One region of the Photobacterium sp. GB-1 genome, then DNA from elsewhere that is predicted to be linked to it. Evidence: predicted binding sites of a transcription regulator. Region 1 holds the regulator's gene; the other holds the start of a gene.
The links. The regulator CRP, encoded in region 1, controls carbon source genes, mostly activating them, when cyclic AMP is high. The targets are predictions, from matches to a motif close to TGTGANNNNNNTCACA.

Region 1 (8,067 bases):
GCCGAGTTATTACGCCACCCCCCTTTATCCCATTTTTCGCTGTAACAGAGGATATTCATGTCTCAATTTACGCCAGCATCAGGGTTACAAAATCCACACATTCAAACCTTATTACCGCGATTTGTTCGTCGCCAGCCACTATTCACACCTGTGACGCAACGACTGACCACGCCTGATGATGACTTTCTTGATCTCGCTTGGACAGAAGCTCCTACAGACGATAGCAAACCATTAATGATCCTATTCCATGGTTTAGAAGGCAGCTTCCATAGTCCGTATGCCAATGGACTATTATATGCTGCAAAACAACAAGGTTGGCTTGGGGTTATGATGCATTTTAGAGGCTGCAGCGGTGAGCTAAACCGTCAACCTAGAGGTTATCACTCAGGTGAAGTCAGTGATGCACGCTTTTTCATTACATGGTTACGTGAGCAATTCCCCCTACGGCCTTTTATCGCAGTGGGAGTATCCCTTGGCGGTAATATGCTGATTAACTATCTTGCAAAATATGGTGACGACAGTGATCTCGTTGCCGCTCAAGCGGTGTCTCCCCCATTAAATTTAGCCTCATGCTCGGCACGTATTCAACAAGGTTTTTCTAAGATCTATCAGCAATATCTACTCAACTCGATGAAGCGCACAATGGCAAAACGAATAACACTTCATCAAGATAAAATGCCCATCACCCACCAGCAATTAGCTGCGATAAATACGGTATGGCAATTTGATCAGCACATTACCGCTCCTCTCCATGGTTTTATTGATGCTGACGATTATTATCAACGTTGTAGTGGCCTTCAACAGCTCAACTTGATCAGTACACCACTGCGGATTATCCATGCCAAAGACGATCCGTTCATGACCGAATCGGTGATCCCATCACAACCATTGCCGAGTAATATCGACTACAACTTATATGAAAAAGGTGGCCATGTTGGGTTCGTTAGTGGTTCTATTTTTAAACCGACGTTTTGGCTCGAACACAGCGTTCCAACATGGTTTAAAACCAAACTCACCACTCCTCAATAGGGCTAGTGATATTTTTATCATATACTGCGCGTATCAGTAACGCAGTCGACGAGACATAAAATGATCATTCCTTGGCAAGATATCGCCCCAGAAACACTGACTAACCTGATTGAACAATTTGTGCTACGTGAAGGCACTGATTACGGTGAAGTTGAAATGAGCTTAGAAAACAAAGTGAATTACGTGATGCAGCAACTGAAATCCGGTGATGCTGTGATTGTATTTTCTGAATTGCATGAATCTGTCGACATAAAATTACGCAATCAGTTGCAATAAGTTTTATTAATGTGAGTCGTGCCCAGAGAGTTACGACTCAAAACTTGCCTCCGCTAGCAGTTTCACTTTTCAATCCCGACATCCCTGTTAACTTGTAGTAGCATTGTTGCCCGATCAGGTAATTTTATTATTGCCTGCTTTCTCATTTATCTTTCGATAATCAACAACGACAAGGTTAGTCATGTCTGCAAAACATCCTATTATTGCAGTTACTGGTTCATCAGGAGCAGGAACCACGACGACTTCTGAAGCATTCCGAAAGATGTTCAATATGATGAACATTAATGCGGCATGGCTAGAAGGCGATAGCTTCCATCGCTATACCCGCCCTGAAATGGACACTGAGATCCGCAAAGCTAAAGAGCAAGGTCGACATATCAGCTATTTTGGCTCAGAAGCCAATGACTTTGCCCAATTAGAGCAATTTTTCAAACAATATGGTGAAGATGGCACTGGCCGCTTTCGCCGTTATCTACACACATTTGACGAAGCCGTACCCTACAACCAAATGCCCGGAACGTTTACTCCGTGGCAACAGTTAGCAGAAAACACTGATTTACTCTTTTATGAAGGCTTACATGGTGGGGTTGTCGATGGCGAGATCCATGTCGCACAGCATGTTGATCTTCTTATTGGCATGGTACCCATTGTTAACTTGGAGTGGATCCAAAAAATTGTTCGTGACACGAGAGATCGAGGGCACTCTCGCGAAGCGGTGATGGAGTCAATCGTTCGCTCCATGGACGATTACTTAAATTATTTAACTCCGCAATTTTCACGCACACATATCAACTTTCAACGTGTACCAACCGTTGATACCTCAAACCCGGTGAGTGCCAAAGGGATCCCAAGCTTAGATGAAAGCTTTGTTGTGATCCGATTTCGCGGTTTAAATAATGTCGATTTTCCGTATTTACTTTCCATGATCCAAGGCTCATTTATGTCACGTCATAACACGCTTGTCGTCCCTGGTGGAAAAATGAGTTTTGCAATGGAATTGATCATGCGCCCCCTTATCGAGAAACTGATTAATACAGGGAAAATCAGTTAAGTTTGCACAAACGAAAATAAATAGAAAAAAGGTTGGCACAAACACCAACCTTTTTCATCTCAATCATTATTAAGCAGTGATGATTTCATACGAATGAGTCAACTTAACCTTTTCACCAATCATCAAGCATACAGAGCAATATTTCTCTAAAGAATCAGCAATGGTGTTAGCCACTAAGGTTTCATTTAAATCAAAACCTGAAACAATAAAATGCAAATTGGCTGCGGTAAATAAACGTGGCGCTTGCTCTCGACGCTCAGCTGAAATAAGAACCTCACAACCCACAATATTTTGCGCTTGGGATTGTAAACCACTGACAACATCTACTGAGCTACACCCTCCCGCCGCCATTAATACCAATTCCATTGGACTTGGAGCTTTATCCCCTCCATTACCATCCATGACTACACTATGACCGGAGCTAGATTGACCTAAAAAAGTCATATCTTCTACCCATTTTACTCGGGACTGCATCGCTTAATCCTTATTCAAACGCCCAATAATTGTCTCTAGTCTTATTGATTAAATAATGAATGTAAATCCTAATTCTCCGCCTTAATAACAACTTTTTTCCTCTCTAAAAATCGTCGTAATAATCATTACTTATCGCACCACTTAAAATTATCTCGCCGCATTGTGATCCTGTGCACAGTTATCCATATGAAATGAACGAATCTACTAGATCAATATCAAGAAAAAGGCGCAGAAAAAGGATACACTCTAACTTATTCAAGTTAGCTTGCAGCCCAGCGGCTGAATGGATACCCTATCAGTAGGCAGTTTTTTTTCTCGTGATAAAAGTTAGAAAAGAAACCAATGCTGTTGGGCAACAAATGCAGAGGAAGTTAGTAATATGGTTCCAGGTAAACCGCAAACAGATCCAACTTTAGAGTGGTTTCTTTCCCATTGTCATATTCACAAGTACCCATCGAAAAGTACGCTGATCCACGCAGGTGAGAAAGCAGAAACGTTGTACTACATTGTGAAGGGTTCTGTTGCTGTACTAATCAAGGATGAAGAAGGTAAGGAAATGATCCTTTCTTACCTAAACCAAGGTGACTTTATTGGTGAGCTTGGCTTATTCGAAGAAGATCAAGAGCGTACTGCTTGGGTTCGTGCGAAAAGTCCTTGTGAAGTAGCAGAAATTTCATTCAAAAAATTCCGTCAGTTAATTCAGGTTAACCCTGATATTCTGATGCGCTTATCTGCTCAAATGGCAAGTCGCCTACAAGTGACAAGCCAGAAAGTAGGTGATTTGGCATTCTTAGACGTTACAGGTCGTATCACACAGACATTGCTAAATCTTGCAAAACAACCAGATGCAATGACGCACCCTGATGGCATGCAGATTAAGATCACTCGTCAAGAAATCGGTCAAATTGTTGGCTGTTCTCGTGAAACAGTGGGTCGTATTCTGAAAATGCTTGAAGAGCAGAACCTTATCTCTGCTCACGGTAAGACGATTGTTGTTTACGGTACGCGTTAATTTTTAACGTCTTTAACCGTACGAAAAAAGCCGCACACTGTTGCGGCTTTTTTATTTCTTATTGATTAATAATCCCCCCATAAATACCTTTAAAAAGTGTGTCATTAATGCCATTAATTAATTTGTATTGCTCAAATTAAATGCTAAATTCAAGCAATGAATGGACTTCATCTTTTTTTGGTTTTTATATGGATATTGAACGTTTTGCCCCGAATAGCTACACCACTGTACCTGGTGCTATCGCTCCTCAACCTACAACTATTGAGATGACAGGCTTTAGTGACCGTCGTTGTTATTTAGAACAGCAAACAGGTTTACGTCGCTGTCCTGTTGAAGACAGTGGTATTTGGGGATCGCCCCTCGATAATTAACAGATTTAAAAAAAAGCAGCCAATTGGCTGCTTTTTATTGCCTTGTTTACACTGTTCAAGAGTTATAAGTACTTTCAAAGATCTTATCTGCCGAAGCTTCTACAAACCCGGTATAAATCTCACCATCTGGCTGTAAATAACGTTTAGCAAACTCATAAAATCCGCCAGAGACCAACATCTCACCATCAGAAAACGTGACCATGACTTTATCAGCCATGGTTGCTGATTGCTCTAACATCACAGTAGGATCGCCTTTTACCGCACCTCCCGCCTGATTAATGTCAAAACCACTTGATTCGAGAAAATGGTTCACTTCAGAAATTTCATTAAATTGCTCAAGCTGATTAATATCAACAGTAAAATGATTAGCACCAAAACCATGCGCTGCCACCCACCCTGCATATTCACTTTCTGCATTTAAAAACTGATAACTATCACGGCTTAACTGCCATGGTTTACCTTGAGAAAGAAAAGCAGGATCAGCAAAATAAGCATCATCAACTTGATCGACAAGCTGACGTACTTCTGTTTGTAACTCTGTTGAACATAACCCTAATTGCAGTTCACTAATAAATACTTTAGGCGCAGAAGGATCGGGATGTTCAAAGTGCTCTGCATATAACTTTTTCGCTTTGAAATGATATCGACCTTTGGGTTTATAACCTACCGCAATAAATGGAGCCGCTAATCTTGCTAAACCACATTTAGGTAGTGCAAAGGTACGCAACGCAATATGATCATTTCTAAGTGACGCATCTTCGGTAAGTAATTGCCGAATATTCAGCGCTGAAGGGCATAATCGCTGAGTATAATCTTGCCATAACGCGGTAAATAATTGTTCCATGCTGCACAATCCTTACTGTAAGTAATACAGTGAACCTATTAGTCTCAGAGTGAAATACCCGGAGATAACTGCTCAGGTAAGCATGTTGCCTCACCTTCCATTGATGCCATTGGGTAAGCACAATAATCAGCAGCGTAGTAAGCACTTGGGCGTAAATTACCAGATGCTCCTGGGCCACCAAACGGTGCATCTCCACTCGCTCCCGTTAACTGGCGATTACGATTTACAACCCCCGCGCGAATATGATCAATAAAATATTGCCATTCACTATCATCGGTTGATACAAGCCCGGCTGATAAGCCATAACGGGTGTCGTTCGCAAGACACACGGCTTGAGCAAGATCTTGATAACGCACTACCTGCAATAATGGGCCAAAGTATTCTTCATCGGGTAAATTTTCGATATTCGTAACATCAACGATCCCAGGTGTAACCACCGCTCCCTGTCCGCGCTTTGCCTCTACCAATACTTCGCCACCAAGCGATACTAATTGTCGTTGAGTTTGCACAATATTGTCTGCGGCTTGGCGGGAGATTTGAGGCCCCATAAACGGTGCAGGCTCGGCAAATGGTCCATCGACCACAATCGCTTTGGTTGCTTCCACTAAAGCTGCCAACAACGCATCCCCTTCGCTACCCAAGGGTAAGTATAGTCGGCGAGCACAAGTACACCGTTGTCCTGCGCTGATAAAAGCAGATTGTAAAATGGTATAAACGGTAGCATTGAGATCACCATAAGCATTGGAGATCACCATCGGGTTATTCCCCCCCATTTCTAATGCCAGCATCTTGCCCGGTTGACCTGCAAATTGGCGATGCAGAATATGCCCAGTATTGGCACTGCCCGTAAATAATAAACCATCAATATCTTTTGAAGCCGCAAGTGCCTCTCCAGTTGGGCGAGCTCCCTGCACAAGATTAATAACCCCATCAGGTAATCCGGCTTGTTGCCAGAGTTTCATTACAACTTCAGCCGTTTTAGGCGTTAATTCAGAAGGTTTGAATACCACCGTATTACCTGCAAGCAATGCAGGTACGATGTGGCCATTGGGTAAATGACCGGGGAAATTATAAGGCCCAAATACAGCCATCACCCCTAATGGTCGATGACGTACAACTGCTGTGGTACCTGCGATATCTTTCTCGCGTTGGCCTGTCCGTTCATGATAAGCACGTAAAGAAATCGCCACTTTCCCCACCATTGCTCCTGCTTCTGTTCGCGTCTCCCATAACGGTTTACCCGTTTCTTCTGCTATCGTAATGGCAATATTTTCACTATTGGCTTTCACCAGCTCAGCAAATTTTTCCACGATGGTTTGGCGCTCAACAAGGGAAGTATGACGCCATTGAAGTAATGCTTCACGCGCGGCATTCACCGCTTGCGAGACTTGCTCACTTGTCGCGGCTCGGCCTTGCCAAATCACTTCATCAGTAAAGGGGTTGAGCGATGCCATCTCATCACCTAAACCATCAACCCATTGACCCGCAATCCATTGACTCATACTTTTCTCCCCTCTTTATATTCGTAGTTTTACAGCTCAATAAAGCGCACAGGCTCACCGGTATTAACCATGAGAGTATCAGCGACCTCTTGCGTCATAACCACGGTTTGCGCTTTATCATTGATTTCCAGTGGGCTCGCAACCGCACGAAAATCAGTAAATGATGTATTCGCCACTAGGCACTGCTGTTCACTTTGATGATCGTTAATTTCAACGATATAACGCTTTGAGTGGCGAACCGTTTCAACATTACGTACATCACATTCAACCGTCGGGCCTGCATCAAAAATATCGACATAACCACGGCATGAAAATCCTTCATTTTCTAGCAAGCGTAATGCAGGACGCGTGTTGTCATGAACTTGACCTATAACCGCTTGGGCTTCTTTGCTCAATAAATTGACGTATATCGGAAGTTTAGGCATTAAGTCCGCAATAAAGCCTTTTGCTCCGATCCCCGTTAGATAGTCAGCATGAATAAAATCAATCGAGAAAAAGTTATCTTTTAGCCATTGCCAAAAAGGTGAGTTCCCTTCTGCATCGGAAACACCGCGCATTTCAGCAAATACCACATCGGCGAAACGATGACGATGCTCTGCCATCATTAAAAAGCGCGCTTTAGACAATAGACGACCATTTAAACCTTCACGCCATGGTGTACGTAAAAATAACGTGCAAAGCTCGGTATCTCCGGTGTAGTGATTACCTAATGTCAGTAACTGTACGGTATTGTGGACCCCTAATCGGCGCGAGGCATGAACCACAGTACTTAGATGATAGTTATAAAAAGGGGCTTCTAAGCCAATCGCCGCTTCAATGGCAGTAGTACCTGCTATCTCGCCGGTATCTGTATCTTCAGCGACCATCAGGTAGCCTTCATCCTCAGGGCGAACGACATGTTTGGCAAAGCTGCGCTCTGAATGAGCAATGCGGTTACGAAGCATTTCTTCGTTAACAGGTAATGAAGTAAAACCATGACCTGATTCTTCAGCGCACTGCATGAGTGCAGAATAATCATCAGCGATGATAGGACGAATAACCAGCATCGACTTCCCTCCTGATGCAGGTAGTGACTATTGTCACTAACTAGATGGATAACAATAAGTCTTATAAGATAACTGGCAGTCGTTCCTCAACTGCCAGCAGCAATGCAAAGTAGAATTACTCGGCGTTATAGAGTGTTGCGATAGCGCGTTCTAGACGAGCCATACCTTCATCCACATCGGCTTTTTCAATCACTAGCGATGGCGTAAAGCGCACAACACTCGTACCAGCAACTAGCATCATTAAGCCTTCTTTGCCAGCTTGAACAAGAATGTCACGTGCACGACCTTGCCACTCTTCTGTGAGAGACGCTCCCAGCAGTAAACCTTTACCGCGGATCTCAGCAAAAATTGGGTATTTAGCATTAATCGCTGTCAGCCCTTCACGGAACCACTGTTCACGCTCTTTCACGCCAGCTAGAACATCGGGTTTACTCACTTCATTAATTACCGCTTCTGCGACAG
Region 2 (8,067 bases), on a different contig from region 1:
AAAAACAAAAATAAATAATTAAGGAGCTTTCCGTATGTCATCTCAAAATGAGCAACGCATTTATAATCGCGATAGTTTCCTTAACAACATCGCTAAACAACTTGGTCGTGAGCGTATTACTACCCCAGTAGAGCGTCCGAACCTAAAATATAACTGTCACAAAGACGTATTTGCTGATAAATCACAAGATGAATTAAAAGATATCTTGGTCGAATACACGCAGTCTTCTTTAGGCGCACAAGCTATTGTGACAACCAAAGCACAGTTAGCAGAAGCACTGCGTAATGTTTGTTTCAAATATTGCAGCGAAGACGAAACAAACATTGATCCTGTTGGTGAAACCATCTTTACCGCAGATACTCGTCTACTTAACATTATTGACCCGAAAGATTTGAGCGCCGATAAGCATGGTGTTTACATTTGGGATCACTCGGCGGGTTACGAAGCAAACATCACAGTAGCTGAACGTGCAAAAGTTGGTGTTGTATTCGCTGAACAAGCGTTAGCAGAATCAGGCACAATGGTACTTTACAGCAACCCAGCACAGGGTCGCGCAGTAAGCCTATTACCAGAAGCTTCTGTATTCGTTGTACCTAAAAGCTCAATCGTTGCTCGTTTAACACAAGCAACTGAGATTCTGCATCAAAAAGCCATGAACGGTGAACGTGTACCTTCATGTGTTAACTTTATTTCAGGTCCGAGCTCGACAGCAGATATCGAGCTGATCAAAGTTGTTGGTGTGCATGGGCCCGTCTTTGCCACCTACATCATTATTGATGATATGTAAGCTTACTTATCACCAATAGTGATAGCAAACTAGTAGGATACTAGTGGTTAAGCACATTACGGGAATACGAATAACGCAGTCTTCGGGCTGCGTTTTTTTATCTAGAATTTAATCTTTTTAAGTATATAATCCTTCGCCTATTAGGCTTTAAGTGGGATAAATAATGCCAGCTATCGATGATCTCGTTTTATTCACTCAAGTTATTGAACATGGCTCATTCAGTAAGGTTGCTGAACTCAATAATGTGACTAAATCCGTTGTTAGCAAGCGTATTAGTAAACTTGAAACCGAATTAGGCTTACAACTTATATATCGCACCACACGAAAGCTAACACTCACAGAACCCGGTGAAGTGCTTTACCATCGTGCTAAAAGTATCAACCATGTTGCTCAAGCTGCTTTTGACTCTGTGAAGGGCTACAGCGAAGCACTTTCTGGTAAAATTCGGATGTCAGTACCGACAATTTCAGGCGAATTAGTATTAGCAAAAGCCGTGTCTGATTTTTGTCAGAAACACCCCGGTCTTTCGGTTGATATGTCGCTAAGCAATCACTTTGTCGATCTCGTTGCTGATAACTACGATTTGGTGATCCGTACCGGTTATCTCGAAGATTCAAGCTTAATCGCTCGTCATATTTTTAATTCTCGCTGGGTAATATGTGCCTCACCCGCTTACATTGAACATTATGGCAAGCCAGAAAAACCTAAAGATCTCAATAGCCATAATTGTCTAGGTTATAACCCTCAAAGTACTGGCCCTTTTGACTGGCAATTTATTAAACAAAATAAAATTTACACTCAAAAAGTCAGCGGAAACTTTTCATCCGACAATGCGATAGCGTTGAAAAAAAATGTCCTCGCAGGTAATGGTATCGCTTATCTACCCAATTGCTTAGTTCATGATGAATTAGAGCGCGGTGAGTTAGTTGAATTGCTCTCGGCACATGCGGGGAAAGTGGTGGGGATTTATGCTGTCTATCCGTATACCAGAAAACCTGCTAAACGGATTCAAGCACTGATTGAACATATTCGAGAAAGCTACATGGAAATTAAAGAAAAATTCTAATCTCCATGTAGTATCAATTAGTTATAGCAATCACTTAAATCAAATATAATTAACCGTCGACGAGTTTCATCAATAAATGTCCATCGTACAACGCTTGTTTAACCAAAGCCGCTCCCGGCATCGTCGCTTGAGTGTAAAAACAGCTTTCTTCTATTTCTAAGCCATCGAAATAAACAGGTAAGGTTTGCGAGCTAATACGATCCATAATCGCAGGATAAAGTACCGATTTAGCACGATTAAACTCCCCACCAATCAAAATGCGCTGAGGGTTAAATAGGTTAACCATTATCGCAATGGCTTGCCCTAAATTATGACCTAACTCCACAATAATTTGTCGCGCTAAACTGTCACCTTCTACTGCCGCATCACATACTGATTCAATCGTTAAAGGCATATGATTCAGCATCGATTCATGCCCTGCTTTAAGCTGCGTTTTCACTTGTTCTAAAATGGCCTGTAAACTCGCAACGGTTTCTAAGCAGCCATGATTACCACAAAAACAACGTTTGCCAAACGGCTTAATTTGAATATGCCCAAGCTCACCCACGTTACCGGTTTTCCCTTGCAGCACATTATCATCAAGGACAATCCCCGCCCCCACACCATGATGAATAGAAATCAAAATGGAGTTTGCAATACCACGAGAATTACCGAACAATTTTTCTGCTAAAGCCCATGAACGTGTGTCATTACCGATAAAAACAGGCAGTCCAGTTTCATTGTGAATAATTTCACCCAAGGGTAAATTAGACACATTATAATGTGGCATCTGTAATACCATACCTTCACTGGAATTAACTAACCCTGGTAATGACACTGCAATCGCTGTCATTCTGTCTAGTTCGCTAACATGATTGGCAAAGAAAATGTTTATTTCATCTAATAACTTTTTAACCACATCTTCTTGATGCAGTTGCTCAATATCTTGACGTTCTTCTACTAGAATTTCGCCGCCAAGTGCATGTAAAGCAATAGTAAGATAACCACGACCTAAACGAATAGATAAAAATTGCCACCCTTCATTGGCAGGAACTAGCCCAATAGCAGGTCGTCCACGGCTGCTCGGTTCTTGAAATTGCGTTTCTTTAATTAAATGCGCATCAATTAATTCACGGGTGATCTTAGTAATACTTGCGGGGGCAAGTTGACTGCGTTTAGACAATTCAATGCGCGAGATCGGCCCATACAAATCAATTAGTTTATATACGCTGCCGGCATTATTTCTTTTTATATGATCGATATGGCCTGGCTGAGCGACGTACATGTCGATACTCCTGAGAAAAATCAGCTTAAAAACCTTCGGAAACTAATTTTTTTACTTTGCGAAGTAATTGTGAAGCCTCTTATCGTCAGTACGTGACAAGTATCACTATCAACGACTAAAGACATTGAGTTTCGCTTCTGCGATAATGAAAAAAAGGCTTTTTTGCCTACTCTTTTTTTTAATTAGCGGATTTATTTCACGCAGTAACTTTTCTAATAATGATCATGTTTCATTGACACTAGAATGGTTATAGACGTGAAAATAAGAGGTTCAACGTGTACAAAATTAACGAAGTATTCGAAACAATTCAGGGTGAAGGTGTATTTACTGGCGTGCCTGCAATTTTTGTTCGATTACAAGTCTGCCCTGTTGGCTGCTCATGGTGTGACACCAAACAAACTTGGACAGCAGAGCCACAAGATTTAGTTAGCTTAGAGCAGATCATGGCTAAAACTGGGGACTCACCACTTTGGACTAATCTTGACGCTAATGGTGTAGTGCAATTATTACAAGATCAAAAATATACGGCTAAACATATTGTTATTACAGGCGGTGAACCTTGTATTTACGATCTTCGTCCTTTAACTCATGCACTAGAAGAAGCTGGCTTTAATTGTCAGATCGAAACCAGTGGCACATCTGAAATTCAAACCAGTGATAATACTTGGGTAACGGTATCGCCAAAAATTAACATGAAAGCAAAGTTGCCCGTCTTAGCTTCTTCCCTCGCGCGTGCTAACGAGATCAAGCACCCTGTCGGCACTAGCAAAGACATTGAACAACTTGATGCGCTCATTGATGGCGTGACGCTAAAACCTGATGTCACGATTGCGCTTCAACCTATCAGTCAAAAGCCACGTGCAACAGAACTATGTATTGAAACATGTATTCAACGTAACTGGCGTTTATCGATCCAAACACACAAATATCTAGCCATCGCTTAATCGCTCTGTACTTTGCTTGATTTATAAAACATTTATCAAAAAACCGCTTCGCTTTAATGTTTTACAACGCTAAAGCGAAGCGGTTTCTTGCAAATGACCGATAATTAACCAACTATCACCTCAAATTGCCTATTTCTTTCATCAATTTATCATTTGATTGATATCAATACTTGATGCTTGTCGTAAGAAAGGTAATATTGCTAATACATAAATATCTTTAAGCACGAGATACTTTAATTCCAAAGTCAGTGCCTAAACGGAGAATGATTTAAACATGACTTACGCGCCTGTAACAGACGTATTAAGCGGCAAACTAGCGGTAGACAGTGAAGTTACTGTTCGCGGTTGGGTTCGCTCACGTCGTGATTCCAAAGCTGGGATCTCTTTCCTTGCCATTTATGACGGCTCTTGTTTCGACCCGATTCAGGCCGTGGTCCCTAATGAGTTAAATAATTACCAGGATGAAGTACTTAAGCTTACAACTGGTTGCTCTGTTGAGGTTACCGGTACAATCGTAGCATCTCCTGCTAAAGGTCAAGATTTTGAACTAGCAGCAACCAACGTGAAAGTCGTTGGTTGGGTTGAAGATGCAGATTCTTACCCAATGGCTAAAACTCGTCACTCAATTGAGTACTTACGTGAAGTTGCACATCTTCGTCCACGTACTAACGTGATCGGCGCTGTTGCACGTGTTCGTAACTGTCTATCTCAAGCGATCCACCGTTTCTACCACGAGCAAGGCTTCTTCTGGATGTCTGCACCACTTATCACAGCATCTGACTGTGAAGGTGCCGGTGAAATGTTCCGTGTATCTACGCTAGACATGGCTAACATTCCAATGACTGATAAAGGCGAAGTAGACTTTGACAAAGATTTCTTTGGTAAAGAAACTTTCCTAACAGTCTCTGGTCAGCTAAATGCTGAAGCATATGCGTGTGCACTAAGCAAGGTTTACACTTTCGGCCCAACATTCCGTGCTGAAAACTCAAACACAAGCCGCCACCTAGCTGAGTTCTGGATGGTTGAGCCTGAAGTTGCATTCGCAGAACTTGACGATGTAGCTAAACTTGCTGAAGACATGCTGAAGTACGTATTCAAAGCGGTACTTGAAGAGCGTCGTGACGACCTTGAGTTCTTTGCTCAACGTATCGACAAAGACGCAATTTCTCGCCTAGAGAAGTTCGTAACATCTGACTTTGCACAAGTTGATTACACTGATGCAATTAAGATCCTTCAAGACTCTGGCCGTAAGTTCGAGTTCGATGTTGAGTGGGGCATTGATATGTCTTCTGAGCACGAGCGTTACCTTGCAGAAGAACACTTCCAAGCACCTGTAATTGTTAAGAACTACCCGAAAGACATCAAAGCATTCTACATGCGTTTGAATGACGACGGTAAGACAGTAGCAGCGATGGACGTATTGGCACCTGGCATTGGTGAAATCATCGGTGGTTCTCAACGTGAAGAGCGCCTAGACATTCTAGATGCACGTATGATTGAGATGGGTCTAGATCCTGAGCACATGGGTTGGTACCGCGATCTACGTCGTTACGGTAGTGTTCCACACGCTGGTTTCGGTCTAGGCTTTGAGCGTCTAGTCTCTTACGTAACTGGTATGGGTAACGTACGTGACGTGATCCCATTCCCACGTACTCCACGCTCTGCAAACTTCTAATCGTATTTAGTTTAGAATTGCAAAACGCAAAAAGGCTGCCCTATTGGCAGCCTTTCTTTTATCATCCATTTTGAAGAAATCTGATTAACAATGACATTAAACGACGTTAATCATTAAAGTCTAGGTTGTTAAACGGCACAGGTTTTGAGTAATAATACTCTTAAATCTTCTTATCAAGAGATATAATAGGTTGATAATACGAAATAAATTCATTATTTTTTCACCCTACTCCTAATAACTTTTTAATCCCAGCTGAGAATGAAATAGTCAATAATACCCGCTGCGATCAAGCACAATAATAAGAAATATATTAACCAGTAATAATAAATATTTCTCTGGTTTAATTTATCTTTTAAATAACGATTAACGACAACCAGTCCATTCAAATGACCTAAATCAGAACACATTATGAACCAACTTGTGGGTGTAAAACTATCATCATATTCAGAATGAAAAGATAAACACTTATTACAAAAATGATTGGAAAGTCAATGAGTCCGTTCGAAGTGCTTAGTTTATCAGCTCCTATTTTTACACCAATATAGCGGATATCATGACTATCATATTCTAACACTCTTAATTGTATTTGAGCGGCTTTACTACACGTTGATATTTTTCGATTTATTGTCTTTCTAACCCATAATCTGTATCTAATTTTTTGCCATAATCTTTTATATCAGAAGCAATAGTCGAATAGGTAATAAGGTAAGATAACCAAGATGCAGTTATCTTTTCGAATCCATAACTCATGAAAATAAGAATAGCAGTCAGCTGTCTTGATATTTTTACAATAGGATTAAAAACACCGCTATGACCTTACTCAAAACCCATAAATGTGCTTTAATTGTATCTAATATGAATAAAAAAAATTCGATAGATTTTACTTCTTGATACAATAAAATATCCTCATCAAAGAGATGGCAAATATGATTGAATTTATACTTTTAAGATATAAAATCCCATCCTTAATTTCTTGTATTGATATTGCAAATGTTCGGTAAGTTGACAAATAAAAACAAAAGTTTAATCAGTAGCCTTAAACTTTTCTCTCTTTTATTCATAGGAATATCAGGTGGATATTTCGCTTACAACGCCTATCATTTAGACGAATTTCATGAGCAATATTTTGAAAAAATTAATTCTATTTACTCTGTAAGTCGACGTTTTAGTTCATACTACAACAATACAAGCACCACCTTTATCCCAAAAGGGTTGCACGATTACAATGACGTTGACGTTTGGGTAAAAAAACCTTCAGATGTGAAATTATTATCAACAGGAATAAACCGTCTACGCTCTCAACTCGATGAGCTTACAGATAATAACATCTGGACGATTGCTGTTTTTGAAAATCCTGCTGACTATGTCCATTTTGATCCCGCTAGACCTCTTTATTTAGAACTTTATAAAAATAATCATGACAACGATATAATAAAGCGAATTATTAAACGAGAGGGTCTTGGTGAAACTTACCGCTATTTTTATGGCTGTAATTTAAAATTGACTGAAAGGTATGTAGAAGAAGGATCTAACCAAAATATCAGATCATTATATTACCCTATCTACAATAATCGTAAGTTAGATGCATTGCTGGCTATTGATATCAAAAGTAACTTACTTCATGAAGCACTTAAAAGTTACAATAACGAATTCAAAACGGTGCTTTATGAAAACCCAGCAAAGCATGGCTATAACATAAAAGAACTATTACCTTGTGCTAGCCAAGATCCCTTTTATGTAGGTGTAAACTTATTGGCTATTTTAAAAGTATCGCTTACGCCTGCATTATTTTTAACCTTCATGATTCAGCTATTACGTTCAAGATTGAAAAGAAGAAAATTTTCGTTACAACGCGATCTTATGACGCATTTCTATCGACGTGATTACTATGAGAAAAAGCTTCTTTCTCAAAAAAGCTTCTATTTGTTAATTATTGATATTGATAACTTTAAGTCTATAAATGATACCTATGGTCATGAAATGGGCGATGAAGTAATACGTACTGTCGCGGAAAGAGTTAATCAATGTATCCGCCAAAGTGATATCGCTATACGTTGGGGCGGGGAAGAATTTATTTTAAGCTTCCCGGTTATGACAAAAGAGCAATTAGAGCTGAAGGCAGAAGAAATACGACATATTATTCAGGTATACCCAATCCATGGGATTGATGTCACAATTTCAATTGGGGGTACGGTGTCGGACACATTATCATTTACTGAAGCATATAAAGTCAGTGATGATGCGTTATATCAGTCAAAACATAACGGCCGTAATCAATCAACGATTATTTAATGACGTTATTGCTGACGACTGCTTACTTTTGATACTAAA

Region 2: the regulator CRP is predicted to act here: its motif matches at 3,209-3,224, upstream of C9J45_RS00080 (ROK family protein).

Annotation. Positions count from the first base shown of each region.
Region 1 covers NZ_PYOB01000007.1:141,799-149,865, reverse strand. The annotation lists gene C9J45_RS10320 (PLP-dependent aminotransferase family protein) at 1-45, shown strand, start outside; gene C9J45_RS10315 (hydrolase) at 58-1,029, shown strand; gene C9J45_RS10310 (YheU family protein) at 1,090-1,305, shown strand; gene C9J45_RS10305 (phosphoribulokinase) at 1,487-2,356, shown strand; gene C9J45_RS10300 (OsmC family protein) at 2,426-2,830, opposite strand; gene crp (cAMP-activated global transcriptional regulator CRP) at 3,210-3,842, shown strand; gene C9J45_RS10290 (hypothetical protein) at 4,031-4,213, shown strand; gene C9J45_RS10285 (DUF1338 domain-containing protein) at 4,269-5,057, opposite strand; gene astD (succinylglutamate-semialdehyde dehydrogenase) at 5,102-6,559, opposite strand; gene astA (arginine N-succinyltransferase) at 6,589-7,605, opposite strand; gene C9J45_RS10270 (aspartate aminotransferase family protein) at 7,721-8,067, opposite strand, start outside.
Region 2 covers NZ_PYOB01000001.1:14,522-22,588, forward strand. The annotation lists gene C9J45_RS00065 (LutB/LldF family L-lactate oxidation iron-sulfur protein) at 1-18, shown strand, start outside; gene C9J45_RS00070 (lactate utilization protein C) at 35-787, shown strand; gene C9J45_RS00075 (LysR family transcriptional regulator) at 951-1,853, shown strand; gene C9J45_RS00080 (ROK family protein) at 1,903-3,117, opposite strand; gene queE (7-carboxy-7-deazaguanine synthase QueE) at 3,393-4,061, shown strand; gene asnS (asparagine--tRNA ligase) at 4,336-5,736, shown strand; gene C9J45_RS00095 (GGDEF domain-containing protein) at 6,727-8,028, shown strand.